DNA from 4 places in the Citricoccus sp. NPDC079358 genome. Region 3 is predicted to be linked to each of the others. Evidence: riboswitches for the same ligand, from Rfam matches in the RefSeq annotation. Region 3 holds a riboswitch; each other region holds the start of a gene.
The links. A riboswitch is a leader RNA that binds a small molecule or an ion and turns the genes downstream of it on or off. The one in region 3 is predicted to bind S-adenosylmethionine.
Positions count from the first base shown of each region.

Region 1: it holds a riboswitch for S-adenosylmethionine, as region 3 does, so the genes downstream of both, AB0333_RS12150 (acyl-CoA dehydrogenase) here and AB0333_RS09240 (LLM class flavin-dependent oxidoreductase) in region 3, are expected to answer to the same signal.
Region 2: it holds a riboswitch for S-adenosylmethionine, as region 3 does, so the genes downstream of both, AB0333_RS10410 (flavin reductase family protein) here and AB0333_RS09240 (LLM class flavin-dependent oxidoreductase) in region 3, are expected to answer to the same signal.
Region 4: it holds a riboswitch for S-adenosylmethionine, as region 3 does, so the genes downstream of both, AB0333_RS07490 (acyl-CoA dehydrogenase family protein) here and AB0333_RS09240 (LLM class flavin-dependent oxidoreductase) in region 3, are expected to answer to the same signal.

Region 1 covers NZ_JBFBLI010000009.1:100,651-107,903, forward strand. The annotation lists gene AB0333_RS12135 (ABC transporter substrate-binding protein) at 1-1,238, opposite strand, end outside; gene AB0333_RS12140 (LLM class flavin-dependent oxidoreductase) at 1,290-2,720, opposite strand; gene AB0333_RS12145 (acyl-CoA dehydrogenase family protein) at 2,753-4,030, opposite strand; gene AB0333_RS12150 (acyl-CoA dehydrogenase) at 4,027-5,400, opposite strand; SAM riboswitch class IV at 5,493-5,607, opposite strand; gene cynS (cyanase) at 5,772-6,209, opposite strand; gene AB0333_RS12160 (formate/nitrite transporter family protein) at 6,224-7,069, opposite strand; gene AB0333_RS12165 (MmcQ/YjbR family DNA-binding protein) at 7,208-7,253, opposite strand, start outside.
Region 2 covers NZ_JBFBLI010000007.1:61,535-68,787, forward strand. The annotation lists gene AB0333_RS10385 (hypothetical protein) at 1-293, opposite strand, end outside; gene AB0333_RS10390 (Ig-like domain-containing protein) at 365-1,507, opposite strand; gene AB0333_RS10395 (aldo/keto reductase family protein) at 1,730-2,734, opposite strand; gene AB0333_RS10400 (cold-shock protein) at 2,862-3,065, opposite strand; gene AB0333_RS10405 (RNA-binding S4 domain-containing protein) at 3,314-3,793, opposite strand; gene AB0333_RS10410 (flavin reductase family protein) at 3,889-4,443, opposite strand; SAM riboswitch class IV at 4,517-4,636, opposite strand; gene hisD (histidinol dehydrogenase) at 4,773-6,080, opposite strand; gene AB0333_RS10420 (mechanosensitive ion channel domain-containing protein) at 6,184-7,253, shown strand, end outside.
Region 3 covers NZ_JBFBLI010000006.1:60,679-67,931, forward strand. The annotation lists gene AB0333_RS09215 (sodium:solute symporter family protein) at 1-1,552, opposite strand, end outside; gene AB0333_RS09220 (OsmC family protein) at 1,549-2,139, opposite strand; gene AB0333_RS09225 (ABC transporter permease) at 2,392-3,159, opposite strand; gene AB0333_RS09230 (aliphatic sulfonate ABC transporter substrate-binding protein) at 3,255-4,274, opposite strand; gene AB0333_RS09235 (ABC transporter ATP-binding protein) at 4,365-5,207, opposite strand; SAM riboswitch class I at 5,218-5,311, opposite strand; SAM riboswitch class I at 5,594-5,685, shown strand; gene AB0333_RS09240 (LLM class flavin-dependent oxidoreductase) at 5,699-7,159, shown strand; gene AB0333_RS09245 (ATP-binding cassette domain-containing protein) at 7,156-7,253, shown strand, end outside.
Region 4 covers NZ_JBFBLI010000004.1:262,847-270,099, forward strand. The annotation lists gene AB0333_RS07480 (ABC transporter substrate-binding protein) at 1-254, opposite strand, end outside; gene AB0333_RS07485 (class I SAM-dependent methyltransferase) at 251-1,030, opposite strand; gene AB0333_RS07490 (acyl-CoA dehydrogenase family protein) at 1,014-2,360, opposite strand; SAM riboswitch class IV at 2,416-2,530, opposite strand; gene AB0333_RS07495 (DUF1801 domain-containing protein) at 2,703-3,059, opposite strand; gene AB0333_RS07500 (DNA alkylation repair protein) at 3,219-4,343, shown strand; gene AB0333_RS07505 (helix-turn-helix domain-containing protein) at 4,424-5,191, shown strand; gene AB0333_RS07510 (globin domain-containing protein) at 5,146-6,354, opposite strand; gene AB0333_RS07515 (AraC family transcriptional regulator) at 6,472-7,253, opposite strand, start outside.

The sequences.
Region 1 (7,253 bases), on a different contig from region 3:
ATCCGGGTCCCGTCCTCAGCGCGACCGGTCCACCCGGCGCCGTCCAACAGCTCGTTCGCCTGCTCCAGGTCGAAGGGGTACTGCTGGGCCGCGTCCGCGTCATAGCCGGGCGTGGATTGGGAGAGGTAGCCGCTGGGCTCGAACGGGACGGTGCCCAGGAAGGCCGACTCGATGTTCGCCTCGCGGTCCGTGGCGTGGCTCAGGGCCTGGCGGACCGCCTGGTCGGTGAAGATGCCGCGTTCGGTGTTCAGGTTGATGACCACGGGCCGGCCGGGGGTGATGTACTGCGTGAAGTCATACCGCTGGCGCGCCTCGGCGATGTTGACGGCGGGGACCTCGCCGATCGCGTCCATCTCTCCGGCCAGCAGGGAGCCGTAGCGCGAGGTGCCGTCCGGGACGATGTTCCAGCGGATGCCCTCCAGGTGGGCTGGTCCCTGGTGCCGCGCGTTCTCCGGCGCCCAGTCGTAGTCCTCGTTGCGCTCGAACTCGATGTACTCGCCGCGCTTCCAGTCCTTGACCGTGAAGGGGCCGGAGCCGATCGGTTCGGTGCAGTTCTCCTCCACCGTCCGGGTCTGCAGCGCCATCGGCGACTGCAGGCCGAAGTACGACTGCGAGAGAGTGGACAGGAACGGGGCGAACGGCGCGGAGAGGTGGATCTCCACCGTGTCAGCATCCACCACCTCGGAGTGGTCGTAGAACCCGCCCAGATGAGCCGCCGCCGTGCCGTTGCCGCCATCCATCCAGTAGTCGAAGTTGTAGGCCACGGCCTCCGCGTCCAACCGTGTGCCGTCCGTGAAGTGGACGTCATCCCGCAGGTTCAAGGTCCACACCGTCCGGTCCTCGGAGACCTCCCAGTCCGTGGCGATCCACGGCACCACGGAGCCGTCCTCCGTGGCCGAGACCAGGTTGTCCAGCACCTGGCGGGCCGTGAAGTTCTCCTGGATCCAGCCGCCGAAGATGCAGTTGGGCTCCTGGAGGTGCCCGTACTCGAGGACGCCGCCCTGGACCGGCCCCGTGGCGGAGCCGGTCAGTGCCGCCTGCTCCTGCGGGCCCGCGGCCCCGGATGAGCAGGCGGACAGGGCCAAGGCCGACCCCACGGCCAGGGCGAGGCCGGCGGTGAGGGCGCCCGGCCGGCGTCGTGGCCTGGTTCTGGTTTTGGTCCCGGCCGTGGTGGTGGCCGTCTGGCCGTCCGGACCGCGCCGGTTTTCGGGCGCGTTCGGGGAGGGTGGGGTGTTCATGGGGTTCCTTTCGGGCCGCTGGGCGGCTCTCGTGGCCGGGAGGCGCGGGGGTCAGGCGCCGGCGGGCACGGTCTCTTCCACGCGGGCGAAGGCTCCGCGGTACTGGGCGGCCGGGTGGGTCTCGGGGAGCCGGTCGCGGCCGAAGAGCTTCTGGCGCAGGGTGCCCGGAGCGTACTCGGACTGGGCCAGGCCACGTTCACGCAGCACCGGCAGGACCTTCTCCGCGAACTCCTCGAAGGAGCCGGGGATGACCCAGTTGATGACGTTGATGCCGTCCACGCCGGCCGCCTGCCACTGCTCCAGCTGGTCGGCGATCTGCTCCGGGGTGCCCACCACGCGGCTGTTGCGGTGGCTACGCCAGGCGATGTCCGCCACCACGGGCTCACGGTCCGTGATCGCCTTGGAGACCCACTCGGCGAAGCCCTTCTGGGTGTTGGTCTCCAGGTCCTTCAGCGGGGTCTCCGGCGGATAGACCCGGCCGTCCGGGTCCACGAGGGCGGCATGGGCCAGGTACCCGTCCAGGGAGGCATACTGCTCGTACTCCTCCAGCTTGCGCTGAGCTTCCTCCTCGGTGTCCCCGATGACGAAGCTGAGCCCCTGGTAGAACGTGATGTCCTCCGGTGCCCGGCCTGCCTCAACGGCGCGGCGCCTGGTGTCCTCGATCTGCTGGCGGGCCACATCCGGGGTGGTCGCGATGATGAACACGGCCTCGGCGTTGCGGGCGGCGAAGTCACGGCCGGAGGCGGAGGAACCGGCCTGGAACAGCACCGGCGTGCGCTGCGGGGACGGGGAGGGCAGGTGCGGGCCCTCCACCGAGTAGCGCTCGCCCACGTGGTGGATCTTGTGCACCTTCTCCGGGTCCGAGTAGCGGGAACCCGCGCGGTCCTTGACCACCGCGTCCTCGTCCCACGATCCCTCCCACAGCTTGTAGGTGACGTCGATGTACTCCGCGGCCCAGCGGTAGCGCTCGGCGTGGTCGGTCAGCCGGGGCAGGCCGAAGTTGCGCGAACCGTTGTCCTGCGTGCCCGTCACGATGTTCCAGGCGATGCGGCCGCCGGAGAGGTGGTCCAGCGTGGAGAGCTGGCGGGCGAACTGGAACGGGTGGGACTGGAAGACATTCGAGGTGGTGGCCAGGCCGATGTGCTCGGTGACCACGGCGAGCGCCCCGAGCAGCACGGTCGGATCGTTGGACGGGATCTGCAGGCCCTCGTTGACGTACACGGAGTAGTCCGCGTCCGCATCGCCGTAGTGGCCCACCACGTCCGCGAAGAACATCGCGTCGAACTTGGCCGCCTCCAGGGTCTTCGCGAGGTTGATCCACGTGTTGACGTCCGTGAACTCGGTCTGGCCGGCATCCTCGCGGCGCCACTGGCCGTGGTGGATGTGGCTGGTGGTGTTCATCACGAACGCGTTGAAGCGCAGCGGGCGCGGGGCGGTGTGGGAGGGGGTGATGTGGGCGGGGGTGGTGTTCTCGGTGCTCATGGGTACTCCTGGATGCTGATCGGGGTTCGGGTTCACTGGGCGTTCGGCACGGAGCCGATGCGGTAGGAACGGGCCGGCGGGGTGGCGTTGACCTCCCAGTCCCCGAGGAGGCGGGACCGGTAGATCAGGGGGTTGTGGTTGGCCAGCACGCGGGCATTGCGCCAGTGCCGGTCCAGTCGCCTCGACTGGCTCAGGGCCGAGGCGCCGCCCACCTCGAACAGGTGGGTGGCCGCGGCCAGGACGTTCTTCGCGATGACCTGCTGGGCCTGGTAGACGCGGACATAGAGGGCGTTGGTGTCCTCCTCCGGCAGGTCCTCACCGGCGGCCTCCCGTTCGAGGACGCCGCCCAGCGCGGAGACCACCGATTCGAAGGCGGCCCGCGCGGCGAACGCGGCGGAGGAGAGCTCGCCGACCACCTGGAGCACCTGGGCATCATCCCGCGGCAGCTCCGCGGTCCCGTGGCTGAAAGAACGACGCCGGCCGCGGACGTACGCGCTGACGTCCCGCACGATGGCCTCGGCGATGCCGGTCAACGCCGCGAGGTGCAGGAACTGCCAGCTGGCCTGGCCGGTGGCGACGCGGGTGCCGTCATCCAGGCCGCCGGTGTAGACCTCCTCGGCCTCGACCGGCGTGTTCTCGAACACCGTGGTGCCGGAGGCGGTGAGTTGCTGGCCGAAGCCGTCCCAGTCGTCCAGCCTCGTGATCCCGGGGGCGTTCACAGACACCGTAGCGGCGATCTCCTCACCCTGGGCGTCCACGGCCGCCACGATGATCCAGTCGGCGTAGAGCGTCCCGGTGGAGTAGTACTTCGTGCCGTTGAGCCTCCAGGTGCCCTCTGCGTCCTGGACCAGCGTGGTGGTCCCCTCCCCCACAGCGTTGTTGATCTCCGTGACGGCGTTGCCGACCACGGCCCCGTCCCCGAGGCGGCGCAGCCACCGGTTCCGGAACACCGGGTCCGGGTGCCCCAGCACGTTCTCCTGATTGATCAGGTGCGCACGCAGGGCCTGGACCAGATTCGAGTCCGCCGCCGCCAGCTCCACGATCAGCTGGGCCTGCTCCGCGAAGGAGAGTCCGGCACCCCCGTACTCCACCGGCACCCGCAGGGAGGTGAACCCCGCCGCGGCCAACCGCCGGACGGCGTCGCGGTCGATGATGTGCTCGGCCTCCCGTTCGGCGGCGCTGTCCGCGATGGCGGCGAACACCGGGGCCAGCCGTTCCCGGACGGTCCGGTAGGCCTGGCCGGACGGTTCGCTTCCGGTGGAGGCGGCGGAGGAGGGCGCGGTGGTGCGCTCGGCGGTGGTGGTCATCATGCTCCTTCGGTGGTGGATGGGGTGGCGGCCTCCGCGGCGGCGGAGTTGCGGGCCGTGGAGTGGAACGGCGGGATGGCACCGTTGATCCGGTAGTCGCCTACGGCCTGGGTGCGGTAGATCAGCGGGGTGTGGCTGGCGATCGTCCGGGCGTTGAGCCAGTGCTGGTGCAGTTGCCGGCTGGCATCCGTGGCCGAGGCCCCGCCGGACTCGAAGATCTGGTTGGTGGCCTCCAGGATCAGATCGGACACCACGAGCGTCGCCTCGGACAGCGCGATGTTGGCCCGGGCGTGGGCCTGGAGCACTACCGGGTCCTCCAGGTCGGTGTGGCCCCGGACCTGGAGGAAGGACTCCTCCACCACGGCCGCGGCGCCCCGCACGATGTGCCGGGCCGAGCCCACCTTGGCGGACACGGCACCGATGACCTGGTGCACCAGCGGGTCCTCCGCCGGCGTCTCCGCCGTCGCGTGGTCATAGGTACGACGCCGACCTCGGACGAACGCGGTGATCTCGGCCAGCGCGGTGGCGCCGATCCCGGCCTGGGTGGCCGCCAGCACGATCCACAGGACGGTGTAGGCCAGCACGCCCGTGGGGACGTTGAACTCCTGGGTCCGCTGGGCCCGCACGGGGACGTGGTCCAGGGTGGTGGTACCGGAGGCGGTGAGCCGCTGGCCAAAGCCGTTCCAGTCGTCGATGCGCTGCACCCCAGGATCACGGGCGTCGATGATCGCGAAGATCGGACCGTCCTCCTCGAGCCCGGGACGGACTGCGGAGACCAACAGATAGTCGGCGAAGATGGCCCCGGTGGAGTAGAACTTGTCACCCGTCAGGCGGGCCACCTCCGTGGTGCCCGTGGCGGCAGCCGCCTGCACGGTGTCCGGGTCGGCGTCGATCCAGTGCACGGGACGCCGGCCTGCTGACGGCGGCAGCTCCACCAGGGCGTTGCCGAAGATCTTCCCGGCCGCCACTTCGGCCAGCCACCACTCGGAGACCGCGCCCTGGGGCTCGTTCTCGTGCTGCTCCGTGAACATGAAGTGCCCATGCAGCGCCTGAGGCAGGTTGGAGTCCGCGGCGGCGAGTTCCACCAGCAGATCGGCCAGTTGCGGCAGGCTCGCCCCGATGCCCCCGTGGTCGCGGCCGAGCCGCACCCGCGTGAATCCCGCGCCGCGGAGATGTTCTAGAGCGGCGAACGCCAGCTCGTGATCCTGCTCGCGCTGTGCCGATCCCGCCGCAACGGCCGCGAAGACCGGGGCGAAGTGCGCGGTGAGCTGGGCGTCCGTCGGCCCGGCGGGGCCGATGGCTGCCCGCAGCTCATCGAAGGTGGGCAGGCTGGAAGGCGCGGTGCGGTGTTCGAGGTGAGTGGTGTCCGTCATGGGTGTCCCCGTCAGCCATGGCACACCGGAATGGCGTTGGCCCGGAACACGGCGTCGTCATAGCCTGACGGCCGGGACACGCATTCACGGTGGTGCCGTACTTGCCCCGCGGTGGTTTCCGGAGGCCGAATCATCACCTGGAGCACCCCACTACGGTGAGAGGGTTGCCGTCCGGCCAGCCAGGGCTTAGCACCGGATCTCGTGATTCTGTTCTCGACCCTAGGCAGTCAGCTCGCGGCCGCCAAGCCTCGGGTCATGTTCAGGGGCCTGGCGTCATCTGCGCCCGGTTCCGTGCCGAAATGCCGGCCCGACCGTCCCCGGCCGCCTCAGATGACGGTCTGTGACGGCCTGGACAGGTCAGTGCTGGTCGGTCACCAGCGGTAGTCCAGGAACTTGCCGTCCAAGGTGATGACCACGCGGTCGCCGTCCGGATCGGCACGGCGGGTAACGTCTGCCTTGAAGTTGATGGCGCTCATGATGCCGTCCCCGAACTCCTCGTGGATCAGGGCCTTCAGCGCCGGCCCGTAGACCGACATGGCCTCCATCAACCGGTAGATCGTGGGATCGCGCATCACGGCCGGGTCGCTGCCCCGGTCCGGCTGTTGCTGCAGGCTCTCGGCCACGTCGTCGCCCAGACCGAGCATCTCGACCACGACGCCGGCCTGGGCCGCGGTCATCGGGTGCTGTCCCAGCAGCGCGGCCGTGGTCCACACCGGTGCGGCTCCGATGGCGGCGGCGAGTCCCGCCCAGGTGAGACCGGCACGGATGCGTGCGGCATTGACGAGGTCGGCAGCGTGCGCCTTATGCATGATGGGGTCCATGGTCAGCGGCTCACGGCGTGGTCGGACAGGCTCGGCAGTTTCGGCTGACGCTTGGCCGCCGTGCGGTAGTGGGTGGCGTAGAGCGTCAGGCCCACGAAGGAGAGGCCGCCCACGAGGTTACCGAGCACGGTCGGGATTTCGTTCCAGACGAGGTAGTCCATGATGGAGAACTCACCGCCCAGCATGAGGCCCGCCGGGAAGAGGAACATGTTGACGATGGAATGCTCGAATCCCATGTAGAAGAAGAGCATGACCGGCATCCACATGATCAGGGCCTTGCCCACGACGTCCTTGGCCAGGAAGGCCGCGACCACACCGGTCGAGACCATCCAGTTGCAGAGCACGCCGCGGATGAAGAGGGTCAGCATGCCACCCGCACCGTATTCGGCGTAGCCGACGGTTCTCCCCTCGCCGATGGAGCCGATCTGTTGGGCCACCTCGTTCGGCGGGGTCTGGAAGCCGTAGGTCATGGTCACCACCATCATGACGGCCACGAGGAAGGCTCCGGCGAAGTTGCCGACGAAGACCAGGCCCCAGTTGCGCAGCAGACCGCCGATGGTCACGCCGGGCCTCTTGTCGATCCAGGCCAGCGGGACCAGGGTGAAGACACCGGTCAGCAGGTCGAAACCGAGCAGGTAGATGAGGATGAATCCGACCGGGAACAGCAACGCACCGACGAGGGCATCGCCCGTCTGCACGGTCACCGTGATGGCGAACGCCGCGGCGAGAGCCAGGATGGCACCGGCCATGAACGAGCGGATCAGGGTGTCCCGGGTGGACATGAAGACCTTGGACTCACCGGCGTCGACCATGTGCTTCACGAAGTCTGGCGGGCTGACATAGGACATGGAACATCACTCCAGGGGTGAGGGGCGGGCATACCCCCCAACCTAGGAAGCGTGCGTTTCTGCGGTGTTTCCGTCCCCGCACCGGCCCACGAAATCTCCCTCACTGCCCCTGCGGGATGCGGTGAGACGCACGTCCACTCACTCCCGCAGTGGAAGATCCCTGACCATCCGGAGCGGAGCGGTG
Region 2 (7,253 bases), on a different contig from region 3:
TCCTCGTCCTCGTCCTCGTCGTCCCGACCGGCCCACTCGGAGTCCTCGTCCGGCTCGGCAGCGCCGCCTGAGTCATCGGAACTGCCCTCCTGGTAGTCCGGGACGCCGTTGTAGTCCTCGTCCCCGTCCAGCAGGAAGGTGTCCCGGCGCAGCGGGTCGATCGCATCCAGTGAATCCGGGTCATCGGAGGACCCGTGGTCCGTGGTCCCGTCGCGGCCGTCAGCCGGCTGCTCCAGGTCGTTCTCGGGCTCTTCGATGAATTGCTGTTCCAGATCGTCTTCGTAGCGGGCCAACTCGAACCTCCTGAATCTCGGGCGGCCCTCCGGCGGACAATCCGTCCAAACGGCCGCATCGTCCGGTCAGTCTAGTGCCGACGGCCGCCGCGGGGCACGGCCGCCAGGGCGAGGGCGATGAGGGCGATCATCATGAAGCCCACCCCCGCGAACAGCCACAGGGTGGACCCGGTGTGCGCGGTCCGGTCGGCGGCGGCCACGGGCTCCGCGCTGCCAGTGTCCTCGGCGGCGTTACCGCTGGGGAAGTTCCCGCCGCCGGGACGCGACGTCATGCCAGCAGAGATGCCGGCGACGAGCTTCTCGGCATCCGCCACGGCCCGGACCGGGCAGGCGATGGCGGTGTCCCGGATGATGTTGCTGAGCTTCTGTGCGCTCGACGCCTCGGCCGTCGGTTCGGAGGGTGATCCGGTGCCGTCTGGTGTCTGACTCTCGGAACCGCCGCCGTCCGCGCCGTCGCCACCCGAGCCGCTGCCGCCTGCATCTGCGGAGGCTGAGCCGCCCGGGGCGGCGCCGTTGCCGCCGTTCCCGTTGCCGCCGTTCCCACTGCCGGGGGGCCCGGTGGGCGCACCGCTGCTCGGGCTCAAGCCGCCTGGTGTGGTCGGATTGTGGCTCGGGGCTGGCGCGGGGGCCGACGTCGGTGTTCGGGTCGGCGTGCCCGACCCGCTGGTCGGCTCGGGGCTGGGGTCCGGGGCGGAACTCGTGGGATTCGGTGTGGGGGCCGGGCTCGTCGGGGTGGGGGTGACTGTGGGTGGGGGAGTCGGGGTGGGCGTGGGGCTCGGTCCGGGTTGCACCACGATCGAGATCTCGCATTCGGACGTACCTCCCCGTCCATCGTCCGCGGTGACGGTGACGCCGTCACCACCACGGGCATCGGTGGGCGCCGTGTACGTCACCACGTGTCCCTCTACGGTGGCCTCACCGCCGAGCCAGGATCTCCCCGCGCTCAGGGTGATGGTGTCCCCGTCCGGGTCTAGGACCACGATGCGGACGGATTCGGTGTCGCCGGCCTCGGTGACGAGACCGGGGCAGTCGATCTGGGGAGGCTGATTGGCGCCGGAGGGGGGTGAGGGCGACGGGGAGGGGGACGGCGGTGGGGGTGCGGGGGCCGCGGACTGCGTGGGGCCCAGGGAGTCGCTGGGGGAGGGCACCGGGGTGGCCTGAGCGGTTCCGACCAGTCCGGTGAGGAGGGCGAGGGTGCCGGCGGTGGTGGCCACGGTACGTCCGAGGAGGCGGAGAGCTCGACTCGGGGAGGCGTGGCCAGGAGAGCGTCCTGCCGTGGTGGTCATGCTCCGCCCCCCGTTGGTTGGCACTTGACCCCGTGTTGCCCGCCCTGTCCAGCAGAACGGGCAACACCGGCTAACTGTGATCATACCGTGATCTACAGGGATGTCCACATCACGGAAGCGTCACAGTTTGGGGAGTCGTGCCCGGCCAGGTCAGACGGCGCGACCCTCGGGGACGGACACGAGCGAGGGATCATCGGTGACGACATGGCCGATGGCCGCGTCAATGGCACCCAGGGTCGCCTGGTCCAGGGTGAGGTCCAGGGCCTTGACGTTCTCGGCGATCTGCTCGGGGCGGGACGCTCCCACCAGGGCGCCGGCCACGTTGGGATTGGACAGGACCCAGGCGATCGCGAGCTGGCCCATGGTGGCACCGAGCCCGTCCGCGATCGGACGCAGCTTCTGGACGGCGGTGAGGACCTCATCCGTCATCTTGCTGGCCATCGAGCGCGCTCCGCCCTTCTCGTCCGCTCCGCGGGATCCCTCCGGGGCCTGTTGGCCGGGCAGGTACTTGCCGGTGAGGATGCCCCCGGCCATGGGGGACCAGACGATCTGGGACAGTCCAAGGTCCTCGCAGGTCGGGACGACCTCGGCTTCGATGACGCGCCACAGCATGGAGTACTGGGGCTGGCTGGAGATGAGCTGGAACCCGAGCTGGGCGGCCATGGCATGGGCCTCGCGGATCTTGTCCGCCGGCCATTCGGAAACGCCGATGTAGAGGGCCTTGCCGGCGCGGACGATGTCCGCGAACGCCTGCATGGTCTCCTCCAACGGGGTCTCCACGTCGAAGCGGTGGGCCTGGTAGAGGTCCACGTAGTCCATTTCCAGGCGCTGCAGGGATCCGTTGATGGACTCCATGATGTGCTTGCGGGAGAGGCCGGTGTCATTGTGGCCCTTGGGGCCGGTGGGCCAGTAGACCTTGGTGAATACCTCGAGGGACTCCCGGCGTTCGTTCTTCAGGGCCTCACCCAGGACGCTTTCCGCCTTGGTGTTCGCGTAGGTATCCGCCGTGTCGAAACTGGTGATGCCCTGCGCCAGGGCCTCCTTCACACAGGCATGGGCCGTCTCATTCTCGACTTGGGAGCCGTGGGTGAGCCAGTTGCCGTAGATGATCTCTGAGATCTTGAGCCCGCTGTGGCCCAGGTAACGAAATTTCATGGTTGTACCCTAGACCGGATTCCGCCGAGGTGGGGCGCTGACATGGCGCGTTGGTCACAGCAGAACGGCCACCGTCCCCGAGGGGAGGGTGGCCGTTCTGGAGCCTGAAGGGTTCAGGCGAGCTCGATCAGAGCGGGCGGACTGCCGCAGCCTGCATGCCCTTGGGGCCCTGCTGGGACTCGAACTCGACCTTCTGGTCTTCCTGCAGTTCGCGGAAGCCATTGCCCTCAATGGCGGAGAAGTGAACGAAGATGTCAGCGGACTGATCATCCGGGGAGATGAAGCCGTAGCCCTTCTCTGCGTTGAACCACTTGACGGTACCGGTAGCCATGATGGGCCCTTTCCTGAGGTTGTAAACCCGTCGGTCTTCCAACGGGGGCGAAGCGGCGTGTGCGAAACCGCTTCCTACAACGCTCCGAACGGCCCGAGGGCCAACCGGTCCGCAGTGGTGACGGACTTACTGCTACTACTACTTCTGAGACACATAATACGGGAGATGCCGCGGAACTGAAGCCCCCATTTTTCCCGGTGCGCATTCTTTTCCCGGTGTTCATCTGAGTCCGTCATCGGCCCAGGAGCTCACTCGGGATCGAGGCCGGGATCGAAGCCGGGATCACGAAGGACAGAGTCGTGCTCTGGGACGGCACGGCTGCGGAGCCGGTCCAGCTGGCGCCGGTCGCGCTTGGTGGGTCGGCCGGCGCCGCGGTCCCGGCGAGGCACGGCCAGCAGTTCCCGTGGCACGGGTTCCGGGGAGTGATCGAGGTAGTGCCGGACCGCCTCGGGGGCGCCGACCCGCTTGGCCACCAGGCCGGTGACTTCGAGGATCCGCTCTCTGCCCGGAAGGCGCAACCGGATGGTGTCGCCCGGCTTGACCGGTTGGGCGGCCTTGGCGGGCTGCCCGTTGAGGCGGACGTGACCGGCCCGGCACGCCGTGGTGGCGGCTGACCGGGTCTTGTACATGCGCACGCCCCAGAGCCAGGCATCCAAGCGGACCGGGCCGGCCGGCGTCGTGCTCGAGCCCGAACCCGAACGCCGCGCGGACGGAGTGACGGAAGGCATGCCGGACATCCTACCTCCGGGCCGCACGCCGGCACCGAGGTCGCTTTGCGGGCAGAAAACAGTACTCTTCTCTGCCCGCAAAGCGAGGGGTCGGGTTACTGGTTGCCCTCGGCGGTGCGCAGGTTGCGGAAGGCCGAGCGGTGGAACACGATCGGCTCGTGCTCTGCGGAGTGATCGTGCACGCCGTGCACCTCGAGCAGGACGATGGTGTGGTCACCGGCCGGCAGCTCGGAGTAGACGGTGGTGTCCAGCCACAGGGCGGCGCCGTCCAGGAAGATCGCGCCCTCATCCGTGGACCGGATGTCCAGGCCGGCGAAGCGGTCCCCCTCCTTGGAGGCCAGCTGACGGCAGACGTCGGTGTGGTCCTCGCCGAGGATGGAGATCCCGATCCGCTCGGCCTGCTTCAGCCGGGGCCAGGTGCGGGAGGTGTTCTGCACGGCGAAGGAGACCAGCGCCGGCTCCAGGGAGACCCCGACGGTGAAGGACGAGGCCACGAGGCCCTCCTTCGCACCGTTGGCGACGCCGGCGAGCGCCGCCACGCCGGAGGGGAAGTGGGAGAAGGCCGAGCGAAGGGTCTGTACGGACAGGTCTCGATCGAGGTCACTGTCGAGGTCGGTCTGCTGCAGGTCGTGGGTAGCCAGGGCGGTCATGGTGGGTCCTCCGTCCGAAGGCGCATCTGCACGGCGGCACGCCACGGGAGGCTCCCGATCGGCACCAGCAGAAACGCGGTACTTGCCCGCCGGGGCATCCGGTAGGCCGAATCCTCACCTGGAGCACCCCACTACTGCGTGAAGAGGGTTGCCGTCCCGCAAGCCAGGGCTGTAACAGCGGGAACTCGTGATTCTGGATCCAGACTAACGACGGACGTCCGGAACGGTCAAAGGGTTTCTCGAACTATGAACCCCCGTGACCAACGCGCCCCCGCCACCGCCGCCTCCCACCCCCGGGGTGCGGCGGTCGCGGAGGAGCAGGCAGCAGGTCAGCGGAAGCGCAGGGAGACGGCCTCGCCGTGGGCCGGCAATCCTTCTGCCGTGGACAGTGCGGCGATCTTGGTGTCCAGTTCCTTCAACCCCGTCTCCGTGTAGCGGATGAGCTGCTGCAGGCGCAGGAAGCTCACCGTGTTCAGCCCGGAGGAGTAGCGGGCGGAGCCGCCGGTGGGCAGCACATGGTTGGAGCCGGAGGAGTAGTCGCCCAGCGGAACGGGCGCGTGTGGGCCCACGAACACGGCACCGGCATTGGTCACCCGGCGGGCCGTCTGCAGGGGGTTCACGGTGTGGACCTCGAGGTGCTCGGCGGCGTAGGCGTCGGCCACGGCCAGCGCCTCGTCCAGGGTCCCCACGAGCAGGATCCCGGACTGCGGGCCGCCCAGAGCCTGGCGGATCTGCTCCTCGTGGAAGCTCCCCGGCACCTGCCGCTCGATCTCCGCCGCCACGTCCCGGGCCAGCTCGGGTGAGGTGGTGATGAGCACCGAGCCGGCCATGGGATCGTGCTCGGCCTGGCTGATGAGGTCGGCAGCCACCCACCGGGCATCGGCGGTGCCGTCGGCCAGCACGGCGATCTCGGTCGGCCCGGCCTCCGCGTCGATGCCGATGGTGCCGAGCAGGGCGCGCTTGGCGGCGGCCACGAAGATGTTGCCCGGCCCCGTGACCATGTCCACGGGGGCACACACGCGAGTGCCGTCGTCGTCCGCCACGCCATAGGCGAACATGGCCACCGCCTGGGCGCCGCCCGCGGCGTAGACCTCATCCACGCCGAGCAGCGAGCACGCCGCGAGGATGACCGGGTGCGGGAGGCCGCCGAAATCCTTCTGCGGCGGGGAGGCGACCGCGAGCGAGGCGACCCCGGCGGCCTGGGCCGGGACCACGTTCATCACCACGGAGGAGGGGTAGACGGCGCGGCCGCCCGGAACGTAGAGGCCCACGCGGTTCACCGGGACCCAGCGGTTCTCGACGATGGCACCTTCCCCGAGGTCCACCTCGGACCCGGAGGGAATCTGGGCGGCGTGCACCTTGCGGGCTCGGTCGATGGACTCCTCGAGGGCGGAGCGGACCTCGGGGTCCAGGGACTCGAGCGCCTCGGCGAGCTTCTCGGCCGGCACGGCCAACGACGGCGGCCGGACCCCGTCGAACTGCTCGCCGAGATCCAGCACGGCTCGGGTCCCCTCGGTGCGGACCCGGTCCAGGATCGGCAGCACCTTCGGCACGGCGGCGGCCACATCGACCTCGGCGCGGGGGAGCACCGTGGCGGGATCGTAGGTGCGGCCGCGCAGGTCCGTGGTGGCAAGCATGGGGTGGCTCCTGTGATTCCGAGGGTTCGGCTGGTTTCGGTGGTCCAGCGTCCATTCTCCCCCCGTTCAGGAACGTCTGAGCACCAGATGACAGACTGGGGCCATGCCCAGTTTGTCCTCCTTCACCGATCTGTTCACTGATCCACTCTCCAGTCCGTCCACCTCGATCCTCGCCTCCGGCGCGGGACCGGAGTCCGCATCGACGCCCGACCCGAGCGGATCCCCGGAGAACATGCAGGACAGCGTGCGCGAGGGTGCCGAAGGGGCCGTCGACTCGCTCGGACCGTTCTGGGGGATGCTCTCCACGGTGGCGATCTCCGTGGCGTTCGCGCTGGCCGTGCTGGTGGTCGCCTGGCTCCTGGTCAACGCCCTGCTGCGCCGCAAGCCCCAGCTGCGCAACCAGGTCGCCCGGTGCCGGGTCCCGGTGGCGCTCGCCGCGGTGCTGCTGGCGGTGCGGATCGCCCTCGGACTGACCGCCGCCACGTACGCCTGGTTCAACGGCGTGAACTTCCTGCTGATGGCCGGCATCATCGGCTCCCTCGCCTGGCTGGCGCTGCGGGTGGTGCGGATCGTCGAGGAGCGATTGCTCGGCAAGTATGCCTCGGAGGGCGTGGACGACCGCCGCGACCGCAAAATCCGCACCCAGACCGTGCTGCTGCGGCGCGTGATCCAGGCCGCCGTCATCGTCATCGCCGTGTCCATCGTCCTGTTGACCATCCCGCAGGTCCGCGCCGTGGGCGCCGGTCTGCTGGCCTCGGCCGGCGTGATCTCCGTGGTGGCCGGCCTCGCCGTGCAGTCCACCCTGACCAACGTGTTCGCCGGCATCCAGCTGGCGTTCACCGATGCGATCCGGGTGGGAGACGTGGTGACCGCGGACGGGGTCTACGGCACCATCGAGGACATCACCCTGTCCTACGTGGTGGTCAAGATCTGGGACGGGCGCCGGGTGATCTACCCCTCCAGCCACTTCACCACCACCCCGTTCGAGAACTGGACCCGCACCGGGTCCGCCCTGTCCGGGACCGTGGAGATCGACGTGGACTGGCGGGTTCCGGTGGACGCCACCCGAGAACGCCTCAAGGCTTTGCTGGCCTCCACCGAGCTCTGGGACGGCAAGGACAGCACCATCCAGGTGAGTGAGGCGCTGGGCGGCACCGTGAAGCTCTGGGTGGC
Region 3 (7,253 bases):
CCATGATCATGGCCGCGAGCATGACCACGCCCACCAGCCCGAACTGCACGAGCCAGGGCCACAGCGCCGCACCGGCCACCACGAGCAGCCCGGCCGCGATGATCGCGGTGACCCCGCGCTGACGCGCCCGGCCCGGGGCCACCAGCCGCCACCTGGACTGCGCCAGGGACACGAGCACCATGCCCAGCAGGTTGGCGGTCATGCCCACCCAGACCGGGTGCATGCCCAGGAAGAAGTCGGTGGCATGGAAGCCGGAGGCCGCGTACCAGCCCATACCCACGCCGAATCCGGCCAGCATGGACGTCAGCGCTGCGGACCGGGTGGCCAGCGGCCAGAAGAACGCGGCCAGCACCGGCGCCAGGATGGCCCCGTTGCGCAGGGTCCAGGCCATCACGTTCCACCAGGCCGACTCCTCGGTGCGCAGCAGGGCGAAGACCACCATGACCACGGTCAGCCCGACCAGGGCCACGCGGGTGTAGCGGACCAGCTGCCGTTCCGTGGCCGCCGGATTCAGCGCCGATCCGAGGTCCCTGCCCAACGAGGTGGCCCCGGAGAACTGGCAGGGCCCGGCCCAGCCGAGGGCGCAGGCCCACAACCCCACGAAGAAGATCCCCGCGGCCCACGGCGGCACCACTCCCGCGATGTACTCGGGGACGGCCACGAGCGGCAGGGCTTCGCCCGGCTGCACCAGGGCGGCGGCCACGCCGATGACCACGCCCAGCAGGATCAGCGGGATGCCAAGGACGGCGGCACGGTACAGGCCCCGCTGGCCGTCCTCCGGGGTGCGGGCGGACATCGACATCTGGAAGGCCGCCTGGGCCAGGGGCACGTTGATGATGAAGGTGCCGAACCAGGCCACGATCAGGGACACCCCGGCGTTCGAGAGGTCGAGCATCTCGGGTGCCGCGGAGGCGCGGGCCACGAGCCCGTCCGCGCCGCCGAAGCCCGGGTTGGCGAGCAGGGCCCAGACGCCGACGAGGAACATCAGCCCGATCATGATGACGTTCATGGTCTGGCTGAAGCCGACCGAGCGCATCCCGCCGCCGGAGAGGAACGCCAGGAGGACCACGGCGGTCGCGGCCACGGACAGCGGCAGGGACAGGTCCGTCACCACGTGCAGGGCAGAGGCGAACGCGATGGTGGTGGCCACGGAGTACATGGGGAACGTCAGCCCGGTGATGACCGAGCCGATGGCCTTCGCGGCACGGCCGAAGCGGTCCCCGATGATCCCGGTGACCGTCACCACGAGCTTCTCCCGCAACGGCTTGACCAGCAGCAGCGCGATCAACAGGATCTGCACCGTCTCCGCCACGCCGTACCAGACGGCGGAGATCCCGGTCCGGTAGCTCAGTTCCACGATCGCGATGTAGGAGGAACCGGAGAACAGCCCGGTGATGCAGAACGCCACGGTCCACGGCCCGAAGGAGCGCCCGCCCACGAAGAATCCGCCTTTGCCGGTCTCCTGGCGCCGGAGCATGAGTCGGCCGCCGACCACGAGCCAGGCGGTGTAGGCGAGGGCGAGCGCCACGGTCCAGAGTCCGGCGGCGGTCATACGCAGGGCCCCCTGCCGGCACCCGGCACGACGTCGGTGCCCGGGCCGGGTGTGCCCGGAGCGGCGCCGCTGGGGGTCCCGCGGCCGGCGTCGGCGTTCTCGCAGGTGAACACGGGCTCCGGGGCGTCCACTGGGCCGATCCGCGGCTGATAGCCCAGGGCCCAGTTGCAGGCGGCCTCGGCGTCATGGTCCACTGTTCGCCCGGCGAAGGTCCAGGCCACGGTCAGGCCCGCGCCCGCGTCCCGCAGCAGGTTCACTGCGGGGCAGGAGTGCTCGACGGCGGCCGCGAAGTCCCGCAGGGCCGTGGCGTCCGTCTCGGGGGTGCCGATGGCCAGCTGCAGCCGGAAGGTGTGGAAGTACGGCTGGACGTCCGCGGTGCCGGCCAGGCCGCGGCGGTCCTGCCGGGCGAGCGAATACGTGTTGATCCCGGTCAGCTCCAGGCCACGCCGGGAGGCAACCTGCTCCGCGGTCACGGTGATGCAGGCATCCACTGCCCCGGCGAGGTACTCCATGGGGGTAGGACCTTCGTTGCGGCCGCCCACCGCCTCGGGCTCATCCACGGTGAACTCGAACTCGCGGACGCTCACCCGCGTCTGTTGCTGGCCGGTCCACGTTCCGGCGGCGCGGAGGGTCTTCGACTCAGAGTCGCGGGGACTCTCGCTAAAACGCGAGTGCGCGGGGGTTGCGGCGGTGGTGGGATGTCGTGACGGTTCTCGGAAAGGCTCAGAAGAGGACACGGCGGTCATTGTAGGACCCTCAGGCCAACAGCACTTTGCGGGCCATGCTTGGTGGTGTCCCTCGCACACCATCGAGCATGGCCCGCAAAGTGAGATCGGAGGTCAGGACCAGCGGCGGATCGCCCGCTGCTCCACCAGGCCGAGGATCGCATCCGTGAGCTTGCCGATGACGGCCAGGAGGATGATCGTCAGGATCAGCCGGTCGGTGCGGCCGTTGTTCTGCGAGTCGGTGAGCAGGAATCCCAGGCCCATGGAGGAGGCGATGAGCTCCGCGGCGACCAGGAACAGCCACGCCTGGGCGAGGGCCAGCCGCAGGCCGGAGAACACGGAGGGCACCACGGCGGGTAGCTGCACGGTCCGCAGCAGGCGCAGGCCGTGATAGCCGAAGGCACGGCCGGCTTCCACCAGGTGAGGGTCCACGTGCTTGAGCGCCGCATAGACGTTCGTGAAGATCGGGAAGAACGCCCCGATCACGATCAGCGTGACCTTCGAGTCCTCGCCGATGCCCATCCAGAGGATCAGCAGTGGCACCCACGCCAGCGACGGCACCGCGCGGATGGCGCCGATCAGAGGCGCGAGCAGGGCGTCGGCCCAGGCGGACAGGCCGAGAATGGAACCGATGACCAGTCCGAGGACCCCGCCCATCACGAAGCCCAGCAGGACGCGCTGCACCGAGATGGCGATGTGGTGCCATAGGGATCCGTCGGTGGCCAGGTCGATCCCCGCGCTGACCACCGAGGAGGGCGAGGGCAGCTGCACCGGCGAGAACAGCCCGGCGGCGGTCGCGGCCCACCACGCGATAACCAGCACCACCGGCAGCAGCAGCCCGACGACGGCCCGCCCGGCTCCCGTGGAAAGGGCCCCCTTGATCCCGGGACGTTGCCCGGCCGGCGGGCCGAAGGGCTTGCCGTCACCGGCCGATTGCCGGTCCGGTAGGCGGGAGGTGTCGATCCAATCGGTGGTAGTCACTGGGTTGCCTTCTCGGCGAACGAGGGCTCGAGGAGCTCGGCCAGGGCCCGGTCCACATTCTCCTGGCTGGCCACGTCACCGGTCTCCACGAGGATCGGGCCGACGACCTCGAGGACATCCAGCTGCGCCTGGCCGGGCACCGGGTCCACGTCCAGGTTGGAGCGCTCCTCGATGACGGTGGTGGCCACGTCCTGCTCGAGGCCGGCCACCTCGGCGAGAATGGCCGCGGTCTCCTCGGGGTTCTCAAGGGCCCACTCGCGGGCCTGCTCGTAAACATCCACCACGGTCTGGGCCAGCTCGGGGGACTCGGCGAGGAAGGACTCCGTGGCGTTGAGGAAGCCGTAGGTGTTGAAGTCGATGTTGCGGTAGAACAGCTCGGCTCCCTCGGCCTCCGCCCCGGCCATGATGGGGTCCAGCCCGGACCAGGCGTCCACGGACCCGTTGTTCAGGGCGGCATTGCCGTCCGCGTGCTGCAGGTTCTGCACCGTCACGTCCGACTCGTCCACGCCGGCCTCACCGAGGGCCTGGATGAGGAAGAAGTAGGGATCCGTGCCCTTGGTGGCGGCCACGTTCTTGCCGACCAAGTCCGTGACCTCGGTGATGTCCGAATCCGCGGTGGTGACCAGGGCGGACCACTCCGGCTGGGAGTAGAGGCTGATGGTCTTGATCGGGGTGCCGTTGGCGCGGCTGAGCAGGGCGGCAGAACCGGCGGTGGAGCCCACGTCGATGGCCTCGGCACGCAGGGCCTCATTGGCCTTGTTGGACCCGGCGGACTGGACCCAGTTCACGGTGACGCCCTCCTCCGAGAGCTCCTCCTCGAGCCAGCCCTTCTCCTTGATGACCAGGGAGAGCGGGTTGTAGGTGGCGAAGTCGATGTTCAGCTCGCCGCCGGAGCCGTTGCCACCGGCGCCGGCCTCGGCGGCCTGACCACCGGATCCCTCGCCGGCCACACAACCGGTGAGCGCGAGGGCCGCGAGGGCGAGGGTGGCGGCGGAGAAGGTGAGGCGTGAGCGCATAGTGGTGCCTTTCGAGGGGGTGCGGTGTGTCCGGGGCCCGGAGGGGTGGGGCGCCGGACGATCTGTCGGGTACGGAGGAGGAGGGGCCGGTTAGCGGCGGTGGGCGTCCACACCGAGACCGCCGAGCAGCTCGGTTCGGAGGCGGGCCAGTTCGGCCGAACCGCGGTCCCGGGGCCGTTCCCCGGGGACGGTGACCACGGTGCGGGTGGTCGCGCCAGGGGCGGAACCCGGAGCGGGGTCCTGGCCGAGCAGTAGGATCCGGTCGGCCAGCTGGAGGGCCTCGTCCACGTCATGGGTGACGAGCAGGACGGTGGTGGCGGTCTTGGCATGGACGTCCAGCAACAGATCCTGCATTCGTAGCCGCGTCAGGGCGTCGAGTGCGCCGAACGGCTCGTCCAGCAGGAGAACACCGGGCCGCCGGGCCAGGGCGCGGGCCAGCGACGTCCGCTGGGCCATGCCGCCGGAGACCTCCCGGGGCCGGAGGCCGGCGTGCTCGGCCAGGCCCACCAGGTCCAGCAAACGGTCGACGCTCTCGCGGCCCTCGGCCCGTCCCATGCCGGGCGGCAGCCCCAAGGACACGTTCTGGTGGAGGGTGCGCCAGGGCATGAGGCGGGGTTCCTGGAAACCGACGGCGGTGCGGGAGTCATAGGGACGGACGGCGGACCCGCCGACCAGGATCTGCCCGGTGCTGCCGCTGTCCAGGCCGCCCACGGCGCGCAGCAGCGTCGACTTGCCGCAGCCGGAGGCCCCGAGGATGGCCAGGACCTCGCCCGGGCGCACGGTGAGGTTGATGTCCCGCAACACGGTGCGTGCGCCGTCGATGGCGGGGAAGGACCGGCCGACGTCGCGGAACTCCACCGCGAGGCTGGTGGTCGGGGCCGGCGGCGCCGTGAGGACGCTGGAACCGGTCAGGGACTCGGCAAGGGCAGTCACGGTGAATCACGCTCCATCGGTTCTGGCATGAGCACCTTCCCGGGTCATACGGGAGGTTGCTGCGGCGTCATCGAGCCAGATCTCTCGGCCGCTCTGGATGGTTGATTCATCCAGTGAAGCAGAGCACAGGGTATCCGTGTCAACCGCTGAAGAGCCGGTAACCACAGCTCCACAGGGGGCAATGCACCGGTCAACGGCATGTTTTACTCAACGGCATGTTTTACGGTCCGCTCCTCCACCGTCACTTATCTTGACGCCGCGTCATGTCACGTCATATTCGGAGTCTCTTGCGGTCAAATCCGGACCCGCGGCCATCCAGCGGCACGAAGGGTCGATATATGACTCCGGATTAGTTTGTGTCCTGCGCCATCTGGTCACCTGTGAGGGACCCATCCAGAGCGGCCGAGAGATCTGGCTTGATGACGCCGCAGCAACCACCGGGGATCCGGACAGGTGCTACCGCCAGGACCGATGGAAGGACGTGCATCCCCGTGCCCGAAACCCTGCCCGTGACCGTGCCGCGGAACGAGCCTGAGCTCTCCCCGCGCCGGATCCGTTTCAACGCCTTCGACATGAACTGCGTGGGCCACCAGTCCCCGGGGCTGTGGCGCCACCCGGAGGACCGCTCCAGTGACTACAACACGATCGGCTACTGGACGCATCTGGCCCAGGTCGCCGAACGCGGCCGCTTCGACGGCCTGTTCATCGCCGACGTGCTTGGCACCTATGACGTGTATGGAGGCTCCAACGAGGCCACTCTCACCGCCGGCACCCAGGTGCCTGTCAACGACCCCATGCTGCTCGTCAGCGCCATGGCCGCGGTGACCGAACACCTCGGTTTCGGCATCACCGCAGGAACCGCCTACGAGCATCCCTATCCCTTCGCCCGCCGCCTGGCCACTCTGGACCATCTCACGGGCGGGCGGGTCGGTTGGAACGTGGTCACCGGCTACCTGCCCTCGGCTGCCCGCAACATGGGCCGCCAGGACCAGCTGGCCCATGACGAGCGCTACGACCACGCAGACGAATACCTCGAGGTCGTCTACAAGCTGCTGGAGGGCTCCTGGGACGAGGACGCCGTGGTCCGGGACCGGGACGGTTGCGTCTACACGGACCCGGCCAGGGTGCACGAGATCGGCCATCAGGGGACCTACTTCTCGGTGCCGGGCATCGCCCTGACGGAGCCGAGCCCCCAGCGCACCCCCGTGGTCTACCAAGCCGGCACCTCCCCGCGCGGCCTAGCCTTCGCCGGGCAGAACGCCGAATGCGCCTTCGTCTCCGCCCCCAGCCGGGACAAGCTGGCCCAGGCCGTGACCAGGATCCGTGCTGCCGCCGTGGAGGCCGGCCGTGACGCGAAGGACATCAGGATCTTCAACCTTGCCACCGTCATCACCGGTCCGGACGAGGGGGCGGCCCGCGCCAAACACGCCGACTACGTCCGTTACGTGGACCACCGTGGTGCCCTCGCACTGTTGTCCGGGTGGATGGGCATCGACTTCTCGCAGTACGGCCTGGACGATGTGATCGGTCAGGACGTGCAGACCAACGCGGTGCAGTCCGCCGTGGAGACCTTCCGCTCGGGCGGTGCCGACGCCTCCGCGGACGGAGAGCCCTGGAGCATCCGCCGACTTGCCGAATGGGTCGGCATCGGGGGCTTCGGGCCGGTGTTCGTCGGCTCCGGTGCGCAGGTCGCCGACCAGCTGCAGGACTGGGCCGAGGAGACGGACGTGGACGGCTTCAATCTCGCCTACGCGGTCTCCCCGGGAAGCTTCGAGGACGTCGTGGAGCACGTGGTCCCCGAGCTCCAGGCCCGCGGTGCCTATCCCGCCGAGTACGAGTCCGGCACCCTGCGACACAAGCTGTTCGGCCGCGGGGACCGGCTGGCGGAGAACCACCGGGGCGCCAGCTTCCGGCTGGCAGCGGCCGGCACCCGGGACGGGGGCGCGCTGTGATCGAGATCCGCGACCTGCACCAGGCCTACACCGGGCGTGGGGGGACCGTCGAGGTGCTCAAGGGCATCGATCTGACCGTGCCGGAAGGCTCCAT
Region 4 (7,253 bases), on a different contig from region 3:
TCCTTCCAGACGAGCCGGTCGGTGACGTTCTCCACGTAGGCACTGTCCTGCCACGTCCCGGCGCCCTGGAGCTGGGTGGAGCGGGAGGCCTCGGCGTCGAGGTACGTCAGGGTGCCCCCCTCCTTCTCCACGGGTCCGGTGGAGGCCGTCTGACCGGCCGGGCTGCAGGCGGCGAGGGCCAGGGCCAGGGGCGCCGCGGCCAGCCACAGCGTGGTCCGGCGGGATGTTCTGGCGGGATGGTTCTGGGTGGTCATGACTGGTTCTCCCCGGTGATGGTGGGTTGGCGTGCTTCGATGAGGTGCCGTGTCGAATGGGTGATGAACGGCCCGTGGGTCTGGATGTGGTCATGCAGGTCCTTCAGCCGACATCGGTGGTGCGCCACGGTGAATCCGGGCACCCACCAGATGACCTTGCGCAGCAGGTAGACCACGGCGGCCACGTCATGGATCTCGATCCTCAGCCGAGCCCTGCGGAGGTCGACGACCTCCAGTCCTGCCGCCCGCGCGTCGTCCGCCTCCGCCTCCGGGTCCCGCACGTGGCGGGCGCCCGGCTGGGGGCCGAGGAAGAACTCGATGAGTTCGAACGCGCTGGCCGGGCCCACGTGCTGGGCGAGGTACGTGCCCCCGGGCTTCAGGACCCGGGCGATCTCCTCCCACCAGAGGCTCGCGGGGTGCCGGCTGGTGACCAGGTCGAAGGCCGCATCGGCGAACGGCAGCGGCGGCTCATCCGGGTCCGCCACCACCACCACGCCGCGGGGGTGGAGCCGGGCGCTGGCCCGTGCGAGGTTCGGCGGCCAGGACTCCGTGGCCACGGCGGTCGGTGGGAACGTCTCGGCCTGCGCCAGGACCTCCCCGCCGCCGGTCTGGATGTCCAGGGAGGCGGAGGCGTCCCGGAGCTGACGGGCGAGCTGGCCGGCGTAGCCCCACGGAGGCCGTTCCTCTGTGGCCCGGCCCTGCAGCCAGGAGAAGTCCCACCCGGTCACGTCCGCGGATTCGCCGGCCTCGAGCAGTTCCTCAAAGGTGGCGGCCATGGTCAGCGTCACCCCGACCGGCATTGCCTGCTGGCCCGGCTTGGCCCTCTGGGGCCTCCTGGGCGTCCTGGCCCTCCTGGACTGCCGGGGCGCCCGCCGGCCCCTTGCCGCCCCAGAGCGCGAACTCGCCGGTCAGCAGGTACTCGCCGACCGCCCGGGCCCGGTACTTCGCGGGGTTGTGGCTGGCGATGGTGCGGGCGTTGCGCCAGTGCCGGTCCAGGCTCCGGCTGGTGCTCGTGGCCGAGGCCCCGCCCACCTCGAAGATCTCGGTGGTGGCCCGCTGCACCAGCTCAAGGACCACCAGCTGCGCCTGGAATACCTCCCGGGCCAACTGTGCGGATTCCTCCGCCAGGGACGCCACCTCATCCTGAGTGCCTTCCCGGGCCCCGTCGGCGGCCTTCCGCGCATACGCGTCCAGCGCCGCCACCTGCCCCAGCACGATCAGCCGGGCGGCGTGGGCCTTGGCGGCGACCTCCCCGACCACGGTCTGGACCACGTCCTCCTCCCGGGGCGCCAGCTCGCCCCGGTGGGCGAAGGTCCGCCGCCGGGGGCGGACATAGTCCATCGCGTCCTGCACCGCCGACTGGGCCACTCCTGCCGCCACCAGGAGCAGGATCACCTGGAAGAGCCCGACCCCGAACCCGGCCTGCGGATCCTCCGGCTCGAAGGCGCGGATGTCCTGTGGGTCCACGGGCACGTCGGTGAGGGTGAGGCCGCCGCTGGCGGTCAACTGTTGGCCGAAGCCGTCCCAGTCGTCCGCCACCCGCACCCCGTGGTGGGAGGCGTCCACCAGCACCGAATGCCGCGTCTCCCCTCGGACCGCGGACAGGGAGATCCAATCCGCGTAGATGCTGCCGGTGGTGTAATACTTCGTACCGGTGACGGTCCACCGCCCGCCGCGCTCCTCCAGCCGGGTGGTGATCTCCGTCAGCTCGTTGCGCTCCGAGGCAGCATTGCCGATCAGCGCCCCCGCACCGATCCGACGCAGCCACTGATCGCGGTGGTTCCCGGGGGGCCTCAGCAGCAGCCGCTCCAAGAAGGCGATGTGGCCGCGCAGCAAGTGCGCGACGTTCGAATCGGCCGCGGCCAGGTCCACCAGCAGGGCAGCGAATTCGCTCAACCCCACGCCTCGGCCTCCGAACTCGAGGGGGACCCGCAGCGCGGTGAAGCCCGTCTGCTTCAGCTCCTCCACCACCAGGAACGGCAACTCCCGAGACCGCTCGCGCTCCACGGCACCCGCGCGGATACGGGAGAACAGGGGTGCGAACTCGGCGCGGATCTCCTCGGCGCTCGCACGGGCCGGCGCCGGGGTAGGTGAAACAGTGGTCATGGGTGCCCTCTCGGATGGCCTCGCCGAGCAGCGATCATCCAGGGATGTCTTCGGCAGGCTGTACTTGCCGGTCACCGCTGCGGGCCGGCCGAATCATCACCTGGTGCACCCCACCACAGCGAGAGGGTTGCAGTCCGGCCAGCCAGGGCTTCGCACCGGAACTCGTGATTCTGGGGACGAGGCTACGAACTCACGGTCCTGTCCGCATCACCTGATTAATCTGACGACTTCTACGCTCCGGTGTGCGCGAAGACCGCCGAGACCACGCCATAGGTCGTCATGGGAGGTCATCTCTTCATGACCTGGCCTGCCACGTCGTCCGAAACCGGCCAGGCTGAGCCCTCAGGCCTCGGCCTCCTGGCGCGAAGCCCGCGCCAGCCGTTCGACGAGCTCGTCCGGGATCGGCTTGCGCGGCGAGAAGGTGATGCCGGTCTTGGTCGCCTTGAGGCCGGCGGCCGCGATGTCATCGGCATGTGCGGAGAGGGCGCCCGGCAGGAGATACAGCCCGCACTGCTTGCTGAACGCCGCATAGCTCGCGACGACCGTGCCACCGATGCTGAACCCCGGCATGTTGTAGGCCACCATCTCCTCCGCCTCCGGCAGAGTGCGGGCCAGGATCGAGCGTAGGCGCTGCAACTCCGGCCGGAACGGCTCGGGTGCCGCTGCGATGTAGGCGTCGTGGTCGGCGATCGTCGTCATGGGCGTGCCTCGCTCCTGGTGTTGTCAGTGGTCCAGATTCTCGCTCCCGGAATCCCGGGCCGTCCATGGTCCTGTGGCCGAACGCCCGCCCGGGTCACATCTGCCTGGCTGCTTCGGGTCGGTCCCCTGCGCCGGACCCCGCCCGGCGATAATGATCGCATGCCTTCCGCTGACGAGCTCCTGGGTGCACGCGCCGCCACCGCACTGACCCGTTCCATCCGGCGGGTCGTGCCGGGGACGGACCTGCATTCGTTGCCCCGAGCCGCGGAGTCGCTCGACGGCCTCGCCCTCCGCGAGCGCGCGGACCTGCTACGGGAGGCTCTCCTGGTCGACCTCCCGGGCGACTATCAGTCACTCGCCCACGTCATCCGTCAGGCGCGGGACAGCAGCTCGGATTTCTCCGGCTGGCTCATCTGGCCGGTCACCGGTGCGGTCGCCGCCCGGGCCGTCCAAGAGAACACCGCAGCAGCGTTCACGGACGCCATGGCCCTCCTGGCAGAACTCACGGGCCGGCTCACCTCGGAGTTCTCCCTCCGCACCCTCCTGCGTCACGACCTGGACCGAGGACTGGCGATCATCGCCGTGTGGACGGATTCCGCGGACGAGCACATCAGACGCCTGGCCAGCGAGGGCACCCGCCCCTACCTCCCCTGGGCGGTGCGCATCCCGGCCATCACCGCCCATCCCGGCGTGACCGTGCCCCTCCTCGAGGCTCTGTACCGGGATCCCAGTGAGTACGTCCGGCGTTCGGTGGCCAACCACCTCAACGACCTCAGCCGGGATGCCCCGGACCTCGTTGTCTCGACGGCCCAGCGATGGCTGGCGGACCCTGGTCCGCAGACGCCTGCGCTGGTACGCCACGGTCTGCGGACCCTCCTCAAGAACGGCCACCCAGGGGCACTGGACCTGCTCGGATTCGGGCCCGTGTCCGTCGACATTGACGGGCCGCATCTCACCGAGGCCCGGGTGCCCTGGGGCGGAGAGGTCCGCTTCACCGCGGTGGTGCGCAACGTCGGCCCGGAGCCCGCTCGTCTCGCCATCGACTACGTGATCCACCATCGCAAGGCCAACAGCACCCTCAGCACCAAGGTCTTCAAGCTGACCACCCGGACCCTCCAGCCCGGAGAGGAGATGGCCGTGAACCGGTCGCACTCCTTCCGGGCGATCACCACCCGCCGCTACCATCCCGGTGGCCACGCGGTCGCCCTGCAGGTCAACGGGATCTCCACCCTTCCGGTGCCCTTCGAACTGTTACCCGCGGATCAGGCCCTCAGCCTTTCTTGAGGACCCGGGAGGCCAGGTGGACCCTTGGCACCCGTCTCGGAGCCGTTTATCCGGGTGCCGCCGCTCAGTATCATGGGAGCATGCCGCGGCGGGTGGAGGACTTTCGGGGGCTCACACAGAGGAGCCGATTGCGGCTGCTGCACGCGGTGCAGCGCCTCCCGGGCCGGCTCCTGCAGGAGCTCGCCGAGGAGACCGGCCTGCCGCTGAACACCGCCCGCGACCACCTCCGGGTCTTGGAGGGTGAGGGGCTCGTCGCCAGGGCTCCCGTCGAGACCGGCCGGCGGGGCCGGCCCCCGAACGGATACTCCCCCGTACGCCGCACCGAGCACAGCCTCGTGGCGGAGCAGCGAGCCCGGGCGGCCCAGGAACGGGGCGAGGTCCTGCGCGGCCTGGATCCGGAACTCGACCACCGCGACGTCCTCGGCGACGAGGCGGTGCACCAGCTCGACGCCCTCTACGAGCACCTGGAGGACGCCGGCATGGAGCCCGAGGTCGACGAGCGTGACCTGACGATCGGCCTGTTGCCCTGCCTGTACGAAGAGATGATCGACGCTGAACGGCCGGCGGTCTGTTCCGTGCACGCCCGGCTCGTGCGGGACCAGCTTGAACAGGTCCCGGGACCGCTGGAGTTGCGCCGCCTGCATCCCTTCGTCGGCCCCGAGCGCTGCGTGCTTGTGCTCGGACGCCACGGCGAGGCGGCGCCGTCGTCGCGCCCCGGCGGTGTCGAGGCCGATCGCGACGATGCTGAACTGGAGCGGGCGGCCGTGCGGGCGCTGCGGGCGCTGCCCCCTGAAGACGGGGATCAGGCGGGCGACTGCGCCCAGAGGTCCGGACCGAACACCTCGTAGTGGATGTTCTCGCTCGGCACGCCCTGCTCGATCAGCGCACGCCGGGCACTCTGCATGAACGGCAGCGGTCCGCACATGAACACCTTCGCTTGCTCGGGCAGTTCGACGTCGGACAGGTCCATGAATCCGGACTTCGCCGGATACAGCGTCGGCGCAGTCTCGGCGTCCTTCCGGTACCAGTTCTGGGCCCGCGCGTCCGGCATGGCAAGCACCTGCCGGCGCAGACCGCTATACAGGGCGTGGTGCACGTGGGACTTGTCGGCGTGGAAGAGCCGCACGGTGCGTCCGGGCTGCCGACGCGAGAGGTCCTCCATGATCGCCGCCACCGGGGTGATGCCGATGCCCGCGGAGACCAGCACCAGCGGGGTGTCGGATTCGTCGAGCACCACATCACCTGCGGGTTGCGAGACGTCGAGGACCGTCCCCGGTTGCGCGTTCTCGTGCAGCCAGCCGGAGACCTGGCCGTCCGGTGCGCCGTCCACACCGTGCACGCGCTTGATCGTCACGCGCAGCGAGTCGCCCCGGGGTCCGGAGGAGATCGTGTACTGCCGCGGCTGGCGGCGCCCGCCCGGCAGGTCGACGGCGATTGCCACGTACTGTCCCGTCCGGTGGGCGGGGACTTGCCCCTCCACCGGGGACAGCAGCAACGAGAAGACCTCCTCGGACTCCTCGAAGCGCTCCACCACCCGGTAGTGGCGCCACGGGTGTTGAGGGTCGGTCCCGCCCTCGGCGTAGAGCTTTCCCTCCTCGGCGATCAGGGAGGTGGCGAAGAGCCAGTAGACCTCGTCCCAGGCCGCCGCCACCGCGGGCGTGACCGCCTCGCCGAGCACCTTCTGCACCGCCCCGAGCAGGTAGCGGCCGACGATCGTGTACTCGGGGGCGGTGATGCCGAGTGAGACGTGCTTGTGTGCGATGCGCCGCATCACCGGCGTGAAGTCCGGCGCCTCGGGATCCAGCAGGTGCACCGCGAACGCCACCACCGAGGCCGCCAGCGCCTTCGGCTGTTCACCGATGGCCTGGTTCGCCTGGTTGAACACGTTGAGCAGCTCGGGATGGGCGGCGAACATGTCCGCATAGAAGACCTTGCTGATCTCTTCGGCGTGCTCTGCGACGACACTCGCCGTCTGGGCCACCACGGCTTCGGAATTTGCAGACAATCTCACGGGGTGCCTCTTCTTCTGGGTCGATGCGGAACTGCGTGACCCTCTGATCGTGGCTCACCGCCCGACCCCGGCGCTGGCGGTTTCACCGTGATTATTCGGACCCGCCGTCGTCGGGCGTTACTCGACGGCCTCCGTCACGGCCAACCGCCGGCTCTGCACCCGGTATCTGCTGGGCCTGACACCGTACTCCCGGGTGAAGGCGGCGCTGAGGGCGAAGGCGCTCGAGTAGCCGACCTGCCGGGCGATCGATTCCGTGGTGTCCTCCCGTTCCTGCAGGAGGTCCGCGGCCACGCACAGGCGCCACCCGGTCAGGTAGGAGATCGGTGGTTCGCCCATCACCTCGGCGAAGCGACGGGCGAAGGTGGCGCGGGAGACCTGAGCGCGGCGTGCCAACGACTCAACGGTCCAGGCCCGCGCCGGATCGGCGTGAAGTGCCCCAAGCGCGGGGCCGACGACGGGATCCCCGGCTGCCCCGTACCAGGCGGGGACGTCCGTGTCCGGCAGTGCGAACCAGTCCCGCAGTGCCCCGATCAACACGAGATCCAGGAGCCGGTCCAGCACCGCCTGCTGCCCGGGTTCACGGTTCTCGAGTTCGGACTCGAGCAGTCCCAGCGCCCGTGAACGCTGGTGGGCACGGGGAACCACGACGACGTTCGGCAGTGCCTCGAGGAGCCGCCCGGCGATCCTGCCGGAGGTCGGGAAGGACCCGGCGAGCAAGACGTGCTCCGAGTCCAGACCCGGCTCGTCAGCCACTCGCACGAGCCCACCGTTCCCTGCAGTGAGGCGCTCCCCGGTCTCCTCGAGGCAGGCCCCCTCGGCGGTCAGCACACACGTGGTGGGGATCCGTCCGGTGGGGTCGCTGGACAGGAGCGTGGACCCCGAGCCGGTGAGGATCGCGA